2 regions of the Peribacillus sp. BM1 genome follow, and region 2 is predicted to be linked to the other one. Evidence: riboswitches for the same ligand, from Rfam matches in the RefSeq annotation. Region 2 holds a riboswitch; the other holds the start of a gene.
The links. Region 2 has a riboswitch for S-adenosylmethionine ahead of AC1MGI_RS15275 (aliphatic sulfonate ABC transporter substrate-binding protein). Riboswitches for the same ligand answer to the same signal wherever they lie in the genome.
Positions count from the first base shown of each region.

Region 1: linked by a shared signal. The riboswitch ahead of AC1MGI_RS01315 (methionine ABC transporter ATP-binding protein) and the one ahead of AC1MGI_RS15275 (aliphatic sulfonate ABC transporter substrate-binding protein) in region 2 are both predicted to bind S-adenosylmethionine.

Region 1 is NZ_CM155259.1:270,589-278,442, forward strand. It holds gene AC1MGI_RS01295 (LysR family transcriptional regulator) at 1-560, opposite strand, end outside; gene AC1MGI_RS01300 (M20 family metallopeptidase) at 1,052-2,257, opposite strand; gene AC1MGI_RS01305 (MetQ/NlpA family ABC transporter substrate-binding protein) at 2,349-3,212, opposite strand; gene AC1MGI_RS01310 (methionine ABC transporter permease) at 3,228-3,878, opposite strand; gene AC1MGI_RS01315 (methionine ABC transporter ATP-binding protein) at 3,892-4,911, opposite strand; SAM riboswitch class I at 5,039-5,150, opposite strand; gene AC1MGI_RS01320 (manganese catalase family protein) at 5,387-5,956, opposite strand; gene AC1MGI_RS01325 (spore coat protein CotJB) at 6,098-6,358, opposite strand; gene AC1MGI_RS01330 (spore coat associated protein CotJA) at 6,351-6,599, opposite strand; gene mnmL (tRNA modification radical SAM protein MnmL/YtqA) at 6,835-7,794, shown strand.
Region 2 is NZ_CM155259.1:3,157,237-3,165,090, forward strand. It holds gene AC1MGI_RS15265 (ABC transporter ATP-binding protein) at 185-886, opposite strand; gene AC1MGI_RS15270 (ABC transporter permease) at 899-1,738, opposite strand; gene AC1MGI_RS15275 (aliphatic sulfonate ABC transporter substrate-binding protein) at 1,764-2,747, opposite strand; SAM riboswitch class I at 2,878-2,987, opposite strand; gene AC1MGI_RS15280 (hypothetical protein) at 3,657-3,962, opposite strand; gene AC1MGI_RS15285 (EamA family transporter) at 3,963-5,030, opposite strand; gene AC1MGI_RS15290 (NADPH-dependent FMN reductase) at 5,353-5,913, opposite strand; gene AC1MGI_RS15295 (acyl-CoA dehydrogenase family protein) at 6,369-7,589, opposite strand; gene AC1MGI_RS15300 (hypothetical protein) at 7,680-7,854, opposite strand, start outside.

The sequences.
Region 1 (7,854 bases), 1.5 Mb from region 2:
GGTTCACCTGCTAATTGCTGTACGGACAATTTCGAAGCCGATTGAAGCGGATGGCCCGGTTTTACAACGAGTCTTACGGAATTATCAAGAAGGGGTTCTTGCTGTAGCGCATTGTGTGCGATTTCTTTCATAAACGCCACATCAATTTGTTTCCGGAGCAGCTGATCCATCAAGGCATCATTAGACGCTGAAATGAATTTAAAGCGAATATCGGGATGAGCCTTTTTCCAGAGTGGCAGTGCAAATGGAATAAAATATTGGGACGTAATAAGATTAGCGCCAATAACGACCTCATCCTGATCCGTTTCTTTTTTCAATTTCTTCTTCCCTTGTTGCAGTGTATGGATAATCTGCTCGGCAAACGGAACGAATTCTTTCCCTTTTTCCGTCAACACAATCCCTCGCCCTTGTCGTTCAAATAATTCGATGTCTAATTCCCGTTCCAATGTTTTAATCCGTGCGGTAACCGTTGGCTGTGACAAAAACAACGCCTCTGCTGCTTTATGAATACTACTGAAATGGACAACGTACATGAAAGATTCAATGTGGTCAATGTTCATTTTCTAAGCTCCTTTCCCCGAAGTACAGACAAAAAAGATGCCATACTCTTATAGCGTTTAGAAAGCCAATGCGGATTCATCATTTTCGGCGAAGTGATTTTGGATAAAATATCCATATTACGTATTACGCCTTCCCTTTTTGCATTACTATCTAAATCGTCTGTTCTTTTCTAGACATATAATTTCCTAAAATTCTCATATTCTAGCTTTTTAGGACATATACCCGTTTATCTATGCAAACAGCGATTGAATATCCAGCTATCCACCACTTAATTTCATACAAAATTTGAAGTGGGAGTCTTCTCGCCTGAAATGATAAAAGACTTTGACTCCTTGCATATATACAGCTAAGGAGCAAAGTCTCTAGTGGTCTAGTAGTAAACACAAATAAAAGGTCTACTTGTATTTATATTATTCCGATTAAACCAATTAATCAAGTGTGAATTTTAAAACAACTATTTATAAAATGGAACTTCCTTTCCGTTTCAGATTTATGCTTGCTCTTGTTGCTTTGCTTCAAGAAAAGCAACTTTTACTTTGTTCAGTAATTCTTGATTGGTAAGGAGCTTGTACCCGGCAAATGCCAAAGCTTTAGCACCGGTAAGGATGGCACGATTCCCCTGATCTGACTTCGCACATTCACGGAATTCATTGGTGTGAGCAATTAGATCATCCGGGCCAATTTTAATAAACGGATGAGCAGTCGGCACAACATGGCTGACATTTCCAGCGTCTGTTGAGCCATACCCAGTTGTTTTTCGAGGAATTACCGTCTCTCCCAATTGGGTTAACTCTTCTGCCAATAAGTCATCTAAAACCGGGTTGATGATAAAATTAAAAATTTCATTTTGAAATCGTTCAATTTTGACGGTGCTGCCAGTCGAAAGGGCTGCACCTTTAGCGATATTTTGAATTTTTTCAGATACGTTCTCGCACTTTTTCCACGTTTCAGCCCGAATAAAGAAGCGGGCTGATGCATATTCAGGGATAATATTGGGGGCATCGCCACCGTTTGTAATAATGCCATGAATTTTTACATCGGAGGGCAATTGCTGCCTGAGAGCACCAATGCCATTAAACAATTGAATGACGCTATCGAGCGCATTGATTCCTTGATCCGGTGAAGCCGCTGCATGGGCTGATTTTCCGTAAAAATGAAATTCAAGCGGATCGACAGCAAGAAAAGGGCTTGTCACGCCAGTTTGTCCTGACGGATGGATAATGATAGCTGCATCGACACCATCAAACAATCCTTGTTTGACATAGCTTCCTTTTGCACTTCCATTTGGCCCACCTTCCTCTGCAGGGGTGCCAAATACAATCACTTCCCCACCTGTTTCTTCGAGAACCTTTGCAAGTGAAATTCCAGCCGCCACACTTGTTGTGCCAATGATATTATGACCGCAAGCATGACCGAGCCCTGGCAATGCATCATACTCAGCTAGAAAAGCAATTACTGGACCTTCTTTGCCTGATTTTTTTCTCGCAATAAAACCTGTCTCATGACCAGCAATATCGCGCTCCACATCAAAGCCCGCTTTAATAAGTAAAGCCGTAAGCGTATTAGAAGCAAAATATTCTTGGTTGCCGATTTCTGGATTTGCATGAATCCTTTGACTTGTTTCAACGTACGTATTTGCATGTAGTACAAGATCTTCTTCAATGATCTGTAAGTGAACTTCTTTAACAATAGTCACAGTTTCGTGCTCCCTTCTCTCTTCAAATATAAAAAAGAAGCCTGATAAGTTTTTGTTATCTCTATCAGACTTCTCCCCTGTTTTGATCCGTTTATTTAGCAGCAGGGTTAGACCATGCCTCTTTATAATTGACTAATTCGTCCACCGAAACATATGCCGGAATGGAGCTTCCTTTAAACGTTTCGTTAATGAATTGCTCAACTTTTTCTGATTGATAGAGTTCAACTAACTTCTGTAGTTCTGGACGGTCTGCATTCCCTTTTTTCACAGCAATAATATTAATGTATGGTTTAGCTGTTGCACTTTCATGGAATAAGGATTCATCTAGTTTTAGACCTGCCTCCATAGCAAAGTTATTATTAATAATCGACGCGTCCACATCATCTAAGAAACGCGGTGTATTTCCAGCAGCTACTGCTTCAAACTTCAAATTCTTCGGATTGGTTGCAATTTTATTTAACGAACCATTGCCATCAAAATCTTCAACTAACGTGATCATACCCGCTTCTTGTAAAAGTAATAAGGCACGTCCAAAGTTTGTTCCTTCATTAGGTAAGGCAATCGTCGCTCCGTCTGGCAGATCTTCAAGCTTCTTATATTCTTTTGAATAAATCGCCATCGGGGCAATAACCGTAGAACCAATTGCTTCTAAATCGACCTTTTGCTTTTTAACAAATTCGTCAAAATAAGAAACCGTTTGAAAAGAATTGGCATCAATTTCTCCTTCAGCTAATGCAAGATTCGGCTGGATATAATCATTAAATTTAACGAGCTCGATATTTAACCCTTCTTCTTTAGCGATGCCAACAATATAATCCCATATTCTTGTATCCCCACTGCTTACGCCAACTTTCACTGTTTTTTCGCTGTCTGCACTGCCTTTTTCATCACTATTTCCGCATGCCGTCAAAACAGCAAGTGTTAGTATTAAGATTGCAATTAATAATTTTTTCATCTTTTATTCCCCCAATTATCTTCTTCTGATTTTTTTGGACACGATATTTCCAGTTGATTGCAGTAATTGAACGATAACTACAAGCGCTGCTACAGTGACAATCATCGTCATCGTATCGAACCGTTGATACCCATAACTTAAAGCCAGGTCACCAACTCCACCCGCTCCAACCGCACCAGCCATCGCTGAAGCACCGACAAGACCGATTGTTGCTGTTGTAAACGTAAGTACCAATGAGCTAAGTCCTTCTGGAATTAAAAAGCGAAAAATAATTTGCCATGTCGTCGCTCCCATTGCTTCTGCCGCTTCAATAATTCCTTTATCTACTTCTAAAAGGGAATTTTCTATTAGTCGCGCAATATAAGGCGCCGCATAAAAAATCAAGGGAACGATCGCTGCATTTGTTCCAATTGCCGTACCGACTACTAATCTAGTAAATGGAATCAGTGCAACTAGTAAAATAATGAATGGAATAGATCTTAAAATATTAATAACTGGGTTCAAAACATTGAACACCCACTTATTCTCCAAAATATGACCATTCCTAGTTATGACGAGTAAGATTCCCAGTGGAAGTCCTATCACAACTGAAAATAAGAGAGAGAAGGCAACCATATAAAGCGTATCACCAAAGCCAGTTAACAGTTGCTCCGTAGTAATTTCCATGCCCCATAATGTGTTATTCATGTATACTCACCTCCTGCACGAGAATATTTTCTGCTTGAATAAAGTCGAATGCTTTCTTGATTTCAATCTCGTTTCCAGTCACTTCCATAATTAAATTACCAAACGGCGTTTCCTGAATTTCGGAAATGTTCGCCGATAACACATTTAAATCGACATCAAATTTTTTTGCGATTGTAGATAATAATGGTTTGCTTGAATTCACCCCAATAAAATTAATTTTCCAGATAATCGGATTCCCTTCCACCTGGCTTTTATAGCTTTGCGGAATTTCATCATGAATTACTGTTCGGACAAAGTTTTGGGCAATCTCTGTTTGCGGCTTAGCAAATACGTCAAACACAGAACCTTGCTCAACAATCCTACCGCCTTCCATAACTGCCACTTTATTACAAATTTCACGAATAACCGACATTTCATGGGTAATCAACAAGATCGTGATGTTGTATTCCCGGTTTACTTTCTTTAACAGTTGCAAAACGGCACTTGTCGTTTGAGGATCGAGCGCTGATGTTGCTTCATCGCATAACAGAATCGAAGGATTAGTTGCTAGGGCCCGCGCAATGCCGATTCGCTGTTTTTGACCACCAGATAATTGCTCTGGATAATTTTTCGCCTTCCCCAAAAGGCCGACAAATTCCAATAATTCATTTACCCGGGTATGAATTTCTTTTGCAGGGGTACCCGATAAGATAAGCGGCATTGCAACATTATCAAAAACCGTCTTTGAGTTAAGTAAATTGAAATGTTGAAAAATCATGCCGATTTTCTTCTTCTCCGCCCGTACATCTTTCGGCTTTAACGAGGTCAATTCTTTGCCATTTACCAAAATTCGCCCTTCTGACGGACGCTCTAGTAAATTAACTAATCGGATCAGCGTACTTTTACCAGCACCACTGTAGCCAACAACGCCGAAAATATCGCCTTTCTCAACGACTAAATCGATCCCTTTCAAAGCTTCAACGGTTTGTTTCTTCGATTCATACATCTTTTTCACATTCTGAAATTCAATCATCTGCTCTCCCCCATGTTGTTCCTATTATAAGTTGTAACACGAAAAAGCCTCCTCCATCATTAGACAGAAGAGGCTTACTTAGACAAATAAAAGATTACACTTCTATGAATTATCTAGCAAAGGCTTCTTCTTATCTATCAAACTTTCGTCTGTTGGAATTAGCACAGTATTTTTACAAAAGTAAAAACCTGTTGCCGAGGTATCACAGGGCCAAGTCCCTCCACATCTCTTGATAAGAAATTATCGATATATAATTTTATGTCCTTCACTATATAACTAAATATTTAAAATGTCAATTAAATTCTTAAAAGTCTGTTTGTTCTACCTAGAGGTTAGTCGATAATAAAAGGGCCAGAGCCATTTAAAACGTTTCTGAACCTTATCATATGAACACCATAGCAATACTCTTCACTGATATATAGGTACTATAAAATAAAAAAGACGACCCTTCATATAGAAGAATCGTCTTTTTTTCTTAAAAAATCTTCTGGCGATCTCTTTCATCTTTTAATATTTCTACCGCTTCTCTAAACCGCTGGGAATGAACGATTTCTCTTTCTCGCAAATAACGTAAGGAGTCATTTAAATCTGTATCATCAGACATATCAATGATCCATTGATAGGTGGCTCTTGCCTTCTCTTCGGCTGCTATATCCTCATAGAGATCCGCAATCGGGTCTCCTTTTGCTTGGAAATATGTAGCAGAGAATGGGACTCCTGCTGCGTTATTATAGAATAGCGCGCTATCATGAGCTACATAATGCTCCCCAAGACCCGCTTCCTTTAATGCTTGAGGTTTCGCGTCCTTCGTTAGTTTATAAATCATCGTTGCAATCATTTCCAGATGGGCAAATTCCTCTGTACCAATGTCTGTTAATAGTCCAATCACTTTATCAGGAATCGTATACCGCTGATTTAAGTAACGGAGAGCAGCAGCAAGCTCACCATCTGCCCCGCCATATTGTTCCATTAAATATTTGGCAAGCGTTGGGTTACACGTACTTACTTTCACTGGATATTGTAGTTTTTTTTCATAAATCCACATGATATTCCCACCTCTCTGTGGAAAAGGAGCGGGGCTTCATACGATCAGCGCAGCCCCCACCTTCATTAGGTAATGCAATTCTAATACTTGAACTTTTTCCATCGTAGGACTTTGAAACAGATGCTTATATATGTTTTCTGCTTAAACTTGCCATGGCCAGGGTCCGCTCCATGCCCAGTAATCCTGCTGAGTATTCACACTTCCTTTCTGTAAAGGACCAAAGGACTCTTCAAATTTCTGTTTGATTTGTTTGCTGTACAAGGCAAAGTGATTATATTGTTGAATCGCATTCTGATCTGTAGGATGTGTATCTAGGTATAGTACCAATTCATCAATGACAAAATCGATGGCTTGGATCTCCTCTAATTGCTGATAATACTCAATCGGCATCGTATTAGCCATGACCGCTATCTCCTCCTCGCTTATAAGGATTGTCATAATAATCGTAGAAGACCTTCCAAAGCGTCCCCTTTCTCAAAGCCTCTTGCGGTGTGAACTGTTCAAGATTTGGTGGTTGAAAACCTAAATACAAATTAGGTGGCGTACTGTAATACTTTTCTCCGATTGGCGGACAAGGATCGAATAAACCGCGAAAAGGAACATACGATTTTATCGGCGTAAACCTCTCTCGTTGTTGATCCATTTCTACACCTCACATTATTTTCTCTATTGAATATATGCGCTGTAGGAAAAAGATATCCCGCTAAAAACAAATGGAGAGATGAATGGCAGGAAATGGCGCACTATTGAGAGGAGCCAAGAACCTCACTATTTTCTAAGTAATTTGGCTACAAAACTACATCACTACTCCGTTTCCTCTTTTCGAAGCGCTCGTCTGTAGTATAATAAGCAAAGCTTAGCTTTAGGAGGTTTTTGATTTGAATCAAACAAAGCCATTTATGTATGCTATGGACAATAAACGATATCATACTTGGAATTATCATTTGCGAAAGCATTTTGGTCATAAAGTTTTTAAAGTAGCACTGGATGGCGGTTTTGACTGCCCAAACCGTGATGGCACAGTTGCATATGGCGGTTGCACATTTTGTAGTGCAGCGGGTTCAGGTGATTTCGCCGGAGATCGGGTTGAGCCGCTCGATGTTCAATTTAAGAAAATCAGTGAAAAAATGCATCAAAAGTGGAAAGATGGCAAATATATGGCCTACTTCCAAGCGTATACGAACACCCACGCCCCTGTTAGTGAATTACGGGCAAAATACGAAAGCGTGCTGGATCAGGAGGATGTCGTCGGATTATCCATCGCGACCAGACCAGATTGCCTTCCTGACGATGTTGTCGACTATTTAGCCGAGCTGAATGAACGAACCTATTTATGGGTTGAGCTTGGGCTGCAAACTGTCCATGAACGAACAGCGTTACTTATTAACCGAGCCCATGATTACAAAATGTATCAAGAAGGCGTCGCTAAGCTTAGAAAACGTGGGATTCGCGTTTGTTCGCACATCATTAACGGACTACCACTTGAAAGCTATGACATGATGATGGAAACAACTCGCGAAGTAGCAAAATTGGACGTTCAAGGCATCAAGATACACTTACTTCATCTACTTAAAGGAACGCCAATGGTCAAACAATATGAAAAAGGGATGCTCGAATTTTTAACACAAGAAGATTATGTGAACCTTGTTGTCGACCAGTTGGAGATACTCCCTCCGGAAATGATCGTTCACAGAATTACTGGTGACGGTCCGATCGATTTGATGATTGGGCCAATGTGGAGCGTGAATAAATGGGATGTACTAAACTCGATTGATGCAGAGCTAAAACGCCGGGATAGCTGGCAGGGGAAACTTTATCAGAACGGATTTGACGCATAAATTTAGGATTTGACGTATATTTTTCATATTTGGCGCATAAAACCGGAAGTTGACACATAT
Region 2 (7,854 bases):
GTTAGCAACTAAAATATGAATCACACATCCTATAGAAAACTATATCTCTTGATATTAAAGCGTTCTCAAACACTTTAGGTAATGTAACTTTACTTCCGATTCTCTCATGTAAAGATATCTTCATTCGTCAAATCAAAATACACAAGTTTTTAATTATCCCCAAATTAATATGCAGGTATTCATTTTAAACAGTTTGTTTTAAATCAAGTAAAGAAAGGATTTCAGCCTTCCTAGTAGTTAATTTAAAATCGCCGCGATCTCGCGGTTTAGGTTCCGAAATTATTATCGTCTCATACAATTCACCAGGTTGGCCTCTAAGGATGAATATCTTGTCACATAGAAATAATGCTTCATCAATATCATGAGTAACAAGCAACATGGTTGTATTCTGTTGTTTCCAGATGGAAAGCAAAAGCTTCTGTAGCTGCATTTTTGTAAAAGCATCAACCGCACTGAATGGTTCATCGAGTAATATAACCTTGGGCTCAGTTACAAGTGCCCGTGCTAGTGCTGTCCGTTGGGCCATCCCCCCTGAAAGATCCTTAGGATAAAGCTTTTCAAATCCCGCTAATCCTACTAGCTTGAGCAGCTCTTGAATAGTAGAGTTGCTATCACCCTTCATTCCAAAACCGACATTTTGTTCCACTGTTAGCCACGGCATTAAACGGGGCTCCTGAAACATCATCCCGACCTGCTCCTTTTCCCATGTGAACTTGCCCGTATAGTTCTTGTCAAGCCCTGCTAGAACTCGAAGCAATGTACTTTTCCCGCAGCCGCTCGTGCCTAGGATACCGATGACTTCCCCTTCCTTGACGGTGAACGAAACATCTGTAAAACCAACCTGTTTATGATTAAATGTTCGCGAAACTTGCTCTACGGACAACATTCTAAGTCCCTCCTAACGTTGATTTGCATAACTATCTTGCCATCTTAGTGAGCGTTCTTCAATAAATTTCAAAAGCCAATCAGTGAATTTCCCAAGAATGGCGAATAAGATAATACTTCCGATAATAACATCAGGAGAATACGTATTCTGTCCCACTATTAGCAAGTATCCGAGTCCTTTTGAGGCTCCCATGATTTCAGCAGCGACAACAAACATCCAACCAAGTCCGAGGCCACTTCGGATTCCTGTTAATAATGAAGGAAGCGATGCGGGAAGAATAATTTTGCTGACAATTTCAAAGGACGTATATCCATAAATTTTACCGACTTCAATCAGTTTTCTGTCTACACCCCGTATCCCAGCGACCATATTCAGATAAACTGGGAAAAACACTCCGACTGCGATCAATATTACCTTAGAGGATTCCCCGATGCCCATCCATAAGATGAATAATGGAACCCAAGCAAGAGATGGGATGGAGCGAAAGGCCTGAATAATTGGATCTATTAATTCTTCGAAAATCTTCATATAGCCGACTAGTGATCCAATTATAACTGCTGTGAATGTTCCGATAAGAAAACCGGCAAATACCCTAATTAAAGTTGTTCCGATATGACCCCAAAGAGTTCCTTCCAATGCCATCTGATACAGCCCTTCTACTATTACTGAAGGTATAGGAAGAAGGTGCGATTCGATTATCCCCATCCTGCCGGAAGCTTCCCAGATAATCAACAGTGTCAACGGCAGGATGCTACCAAGCAATACTTTGCGATTTATCTTCGGCTTTGTGAAACGTGATTCTTTTGTTTTATTCACCTTACTTAAAACTGCATGTTCTCTATGCTCCAACATTCTATTCTCAATCCCTTCTGATCCATCATTTGAGGATTTTTTCGGAAAATTTAGAATTAAATAGTTTATCAGTCAGTTTTTCAACATCAGTCGAACTTTTTAATAAACCATTTTCTTTTAGAACTTCACCTGACCCTATAATGATAGTCTTTTGTTCATCACTTGGAATCGGTTCTGAAAAGTCATTTCGTTCCAATTCCTTTTTTGCTACTTCTAATGAAATGTTAGCTTCTTTAGCAAGGATTTCTGTCGTTTCATCTGGATGGGCAATTGTCCACTGACGCGCTTCTTCATATGCTTCAAGGACTTTCTCAACATAAACGGGGTATTTCTCAGCGAATTCCTCGCGAACATCAAGTGTGCTAAAGCTATTGAAATTTGGGTTACGATAAAAGATTTGAATGTCTGACTCCAATTCGACCTTTGCCATATGAGGGTCAAGACCAGCCCAGGCATCAACATCACCTGATTGTACGGCTAGGGCACCGTCACTATGCTGTAAGTTGACAATTTCGACATCTTTTGAGGAAAGACCAGCTTCCTTCAGGGCTCTCAACAGAAAAATATAGGGGTCAGTACCAAGTGTAGCTGCAATACGTTTGCCTTTTAAATCAGATACAGAATTGATTGTACCTTTTTTCGCCATAAGTGCTGTCCACTCTGGTTTGGAAGAAATATAAACGGTTTGGATTGGTGTACCTTTTTCTTTGGCTAATAGTGCAGCCGCACCGGCAGCGGAACCGAAATCAACACTCTCTGAGCTAAGGAATTCTAACGCTTTATTTGATCCTTGACTAAGTACAAATTCAACTTCAATGCCTTCATCTTTGAATTTTTTTTCAGCAATGCCCTGATCCTTTAATACCAAGCTGACCGGTGAATAATACGCATAATCGAGGATAATTTTCTTTGGTTTAGCATCTGTCCCAGTACCACTTACATCATTCGAGCAACCAGAAAGCAATATTAATCCAATTAGTGCCAGTGTACTTCTAAGCCTATTCTTCATTTTAATACCTCCACTTTTCCCTATTTTTTCTTCTACCCATAAATTAAACAGTCCCCATTTGTTTACTTGGTTTAATAATCATAAAAAAACCCTCTTTCTAGTAAGAAGAGGGTTTTAATAAAAAAAACCTCCCTCATCTTTCAGATCACATGATCTGCAGGATTTAGCACCTTTTTAAGCATTCACTTAATGGTTGCCGGGCTTCACAGGGCCTATTCCCTCCGCCGCTCTCGATAAGAGTGTATTTATTATTTAATTAGGGTGTTCATCTATTTTGAAGTATAAATCACCTGAAAATGGATGTCAACAATTTTCTGAATTTTCAACTTTCATTTTAATTAATTTAAAATCTTAGAGAAAACTTGCATTTTTTTCACCACAAAGATCTATGTAAATGAATTATCTGTCGAGTGAAAATATACATAAAGTTTAAAAAGTCATTTGTCCTACTGTCACATTAAATTGAGGTTAAAATAAAAGCACATAACTACCATTTATTTTGGTCATTCATTTGGGATTACCGTAGAAAAGAGGAATTAATCCGTTATGATCTATTTACCTTTCGTTTTTAGCAAAACAAATACTTCTAAATTAATAAAGAAAACTGTTTGAAAATATCTATTCAATTTATACTGAATCAAGATAATATAATAGATCTTCTTGTTGGTAAAAAAAAATGGCTACGAGTTTTCGTACTCGAAGCCATCGAACCATCGATCATCATTAATAAAATATTTTAGACCTTAAATTCTGACACAATCAAACCAATTCATAATTTCTTCACATACGTCCTAGCTGTAAAAAGACAAAATAGCGCCAAGGCAGTTATTCCAAATATCGAAATATATGGAGCTAATTCAAAGCCCCAAAACTCGCTCATTTCAGGCATATAATCCACTCCTTAGTTAGTTAAATGATTCCTGTATCACGCATCCTGGCTTCACCGAAGCTTGTAAGAGAATATTTAAATAATAACTTACCCTTACTAAAGTGCTCACCCTTGTCTAACTTTTCATCAATGGTTTCTATAAGCGCTCCTGAAAACAAATCAGTTAATGTTACTCGGACATTCCCTAAGGCATATGCTCCAGCCAACCCGTATTCTTTCAGAATTTGCTTGGCAATATCATAATCCCATATTCCTTTGTCTGGTCTTTCCATCGTATGCTCACGTATGATTTGTAGAATCCTTCCTTTAATATGAATTTTCGGCATTTATATCGCCTCCTCTTTTTCTTTCTTGTCTGAAGGTACGGTACGGATGACTTCTAGTACATCCCGTTTTTCAGTAAACATGACAAACCCGCCGATTATTACAACCAATGCTCCCAAAACGAAATTCCATTCTGGCGGAGTAAGGGTGAAGATACTGATAAAAATGATGGCGAAGATTCCATATAAGTCTCCGATTGCTTGACCCCTTCCAACGCCAATTAATGGGAAGGACTTGTACCATGATACGTAGCAAAAGCCAAATGTAATGCCGGCTAAAAGCAGCCAAGTTATCGGTAACAACGTCATCGTTTTTGCGATCATTGGAACAATGGGCACATCACCAAATAGGATAAACAGCGGAAAGATTACCGCTACCCACCAGAAGACTTCACCCGTAAATCGAAGTGTTAAGCCAATATCAGGATCTGTAACATCCAGTGCTCGTCCAGCAATGGCGCCTTCAATGCCCCAGCCAATGGCAGCCATTAATCCGCCTAAGTATCCTAACCAAGCGCCTGAGCTGTCTTTGAGCTCTCCTAAAATACCAGGAGCAAATACGACGATCCCACCGATAATAATCATAGCGATACCAATAGCAGCCCTCCGAGTTATCTTTTCACCGTACCATTTGTACGCTAGTATAGAACCTACGATGGGATACATTAATGCTGCCACTGCCGCAAAAACACCGCCAATAAAGCCGATCGCTAAAAAGCTTCCGAAAATAGCCATCGGTCCGCCGAAAATTGCGGCTACAAAATACCATTTCGTCACTTTTTTAAACTGAACAATCGTCCGTCCGTAATCTTTCCATTTACCTAAAACGCCTGTCCACACAAACATAAACAATAAAACAGCGATTGCATTTAACCCGGCTATTACGGCTGCCGCTGTCACATATTCAGAATTTGTAAGAAAAGGCATGGAAACGAAAGGAAACTCATACCAAATCGCTGATCCAGGTACATACCATGCTCCCCACAATATAGCTGCCCATAAAGCCCACATAAAGCCCAAACGTACTGTCTTCTCTTTGTGTTTAGTTCTAGCAATATCCACTAAACTCATAATTGCCCCTCCTAATGTAATGATTACAGCTTCATTTTCATATCCTAATGCTCGCTGAAATTCATTACCGTTATCATCTAAGAAACTATTCGTATATCCAACAACTTCCATAGGCTAAGTTCAGTTGAGAAGAATTGCACATTTAACACTTTAATAATCAAGAAAATCATTGTTTCGGCTATTCCTAAATAGTTAATGTTTCTAAAAAGAAAAACTCTCTTTTCCCTAGTTGAATTCTTAGAAAAAAGAGGTTATTCTACACGCTGTTCATTCTTTTTTTCATTAATGATTCGTTTAATGTTTGATCACCTCAACTTGCCCTTCAATTATATTGAATAGCGCTCTTTGAAGCTTTTAGTGCTTTCTGCATAAGGACGACTTCTTCACTTAAAGCGGTCACACGTTCTAATACTTCTTTATCAACTAGTTCATTTTGAGGACTAAAATGGTCATTATGAGCATAAACAAATCCTGGTGCAACAAATGCACGGAAATATCCGGCAATTGGCTTCAATTGATTTTCAATGACTAAATAATGTTGATATGTTCCCCCTGTAGCAATAAAGCCCATTACTTTATTGCGAAAATCTTTCGGATGGATTAAGTCGAATAAGTTTTTAAGAGCGCCAGTAATAGAACCTTGGAAAATTGGAGTACCAATAATATAAAAATCTGCTGTGGAAACAATATCGATCACTTTCTTCGTATCCCCCGTATACGATGACGGATTACGGCCATCACAGAACTGAATATTATAATCCTTCAAATCGAGCAATTCTACTTCAATTTCCGGGTTGTTTCGCTTTACTTCGTCTAATACTTGTTGAACGACAACTCGTGGTTTCGATCCAGTAATTGTTCCTGATATCCCTAGTAACTTCATGCTAAATATCCTCCTTATACTAATATAATCCTGTTGGCATATGTCGAGTTAGCGGAAACAAGGATTTACTTGTACCATCTTTCGACTTTCAAAACTAAATGGTCTTGATATTTTTTGGTTATTCAAAAGATTAAAATGCAAAATATTCCGAAAATTTAACTGGAAGTATTTGACTCATAATAACATCATACTAATCTTCGATGAAGGGTGGCTTCCTTTCTCCTATTATTGAGGTGAGTCCAAAGAGGATTTATTATGTGTGCCCCTATAACAAATAAATGAAGTACCACTCCAAAAAAGAAAAACTTACGGAATCCCAGTGCCATTTTTACCGAGAAGATGTTAATTGTTTTAGGTTGAAATGGGCCATACCCTTTCAAAAGAGGTATATACCAGAACCAAACCACTTCGTTTCGGTCCTGGAATATAAATGGAAATTTAATTTCTTCTATAATTTACTCAAACCATGGAACATCGATTAATGTATTACCAATCCACTCACGTAAAATTTCATTTGTAGGTCCCATTATTGCACCAGCGCGACCATCACGTAAATATTTTTCTACTTGACCTGTCAAATAGCCTCTTCCTCCTGAAACTTGTAGTGCTTGGTTCGTTACTTGAATAACGATATCAGCTGCATGAGTTTTTAATTGCCAAATTGGGAAGAGGCATTCTCCTAGTGGCGTCCCATTTGCAATAGCTTTATCCAGACCTTCAGCTGTTCGATAAAGCATACTTCTTGCACTGTCCACCATTATTTGCGCTTTCGCCAATTCATGACGGATGACTTGATAACTAGCTACTGATTTTCCGGTATCAGCATGAACCTTTTTCTTCGCACCATTAATTGCTGCATTAAGAGCACCTTGTGCAATTCCAGTCCAACAAGCAGCTGTTCCTAATAAAAACAGTGGATCGATGGTATTATCATTGTGATAATTCATCCCACCTTCACTGCCGAGACGGTTTTCAGCCGGGACATATACATCTCTAAATTTCATTGGTCCACTAGAATTTCCGCGAAGTCCCATTGCAGAGAATGGAAATTGCGTAATCCCCTCTTGCCCATTTTCTACAAGTAAGAACATTAATTTATCAGAATCTGTACTTTCTGGATACGTTGTCGCCACGACATACCAATCAGCTTCTCCAGCACTTGTAACAAATGATTTATCTGCATTCAATGAGTAGCCATTTCCGAGACGCGGGGCTTCACTAACTACATTCCAAAAGTGACTTCCAGTTGCTGGTTCACTAAAAGCTAACCCGCCGATTTTTCCTCGAAGAACATCAGGAATAAAACGCTGACGCTGCTCTTCGTTACCAGCTGAAAATAGTGTTTGAACAGCAGCTGTATGCATAACCCAACACATCGTTGAAGATGCACAATATTGTGCGAAACTTTCAGATAATACGGCAAAACCAGTAAGTCCAGCTCCAAGTCCACCATACTCTTTCGGAAGGGTAACAGCGCCAAATCCTGCTTCAGCAATTTTACTTATACTTTCACGAGGATAGCGGCTTTCCTGATCAGAAATTGCAGCTCTTTCTAGCAATTCATTTTTTCCAAGTGCGTGTGCCTTCGCTTGTAATTCTTCATAACCTGGAGGGCAAGTCCACCAGCTTGGAATTTGCATAATACCTTCATTTAATACTGTGTTAGAAACTGACATGAATCTTCACTCCTCAGCAATTTTTATTTAAATTAATAGGATATCAATATGATTTAATATTGATGTAGATTAATATAGGTGTAGATTCAATTAAATGACTTTGTCTTTCGAAATCCCATCTTCCATTTCAAGCATTTTAAAATAGCTTCGGGTAGTAGGACCCGGTTCAGTATTTTGAGTAAGCATGTTCAAAGCATTGGATACTTCGATGCGGCGATATGTTTCAGTTACACGCCCATTCGTTTTAAGAGAGTTCCGTCGTTCT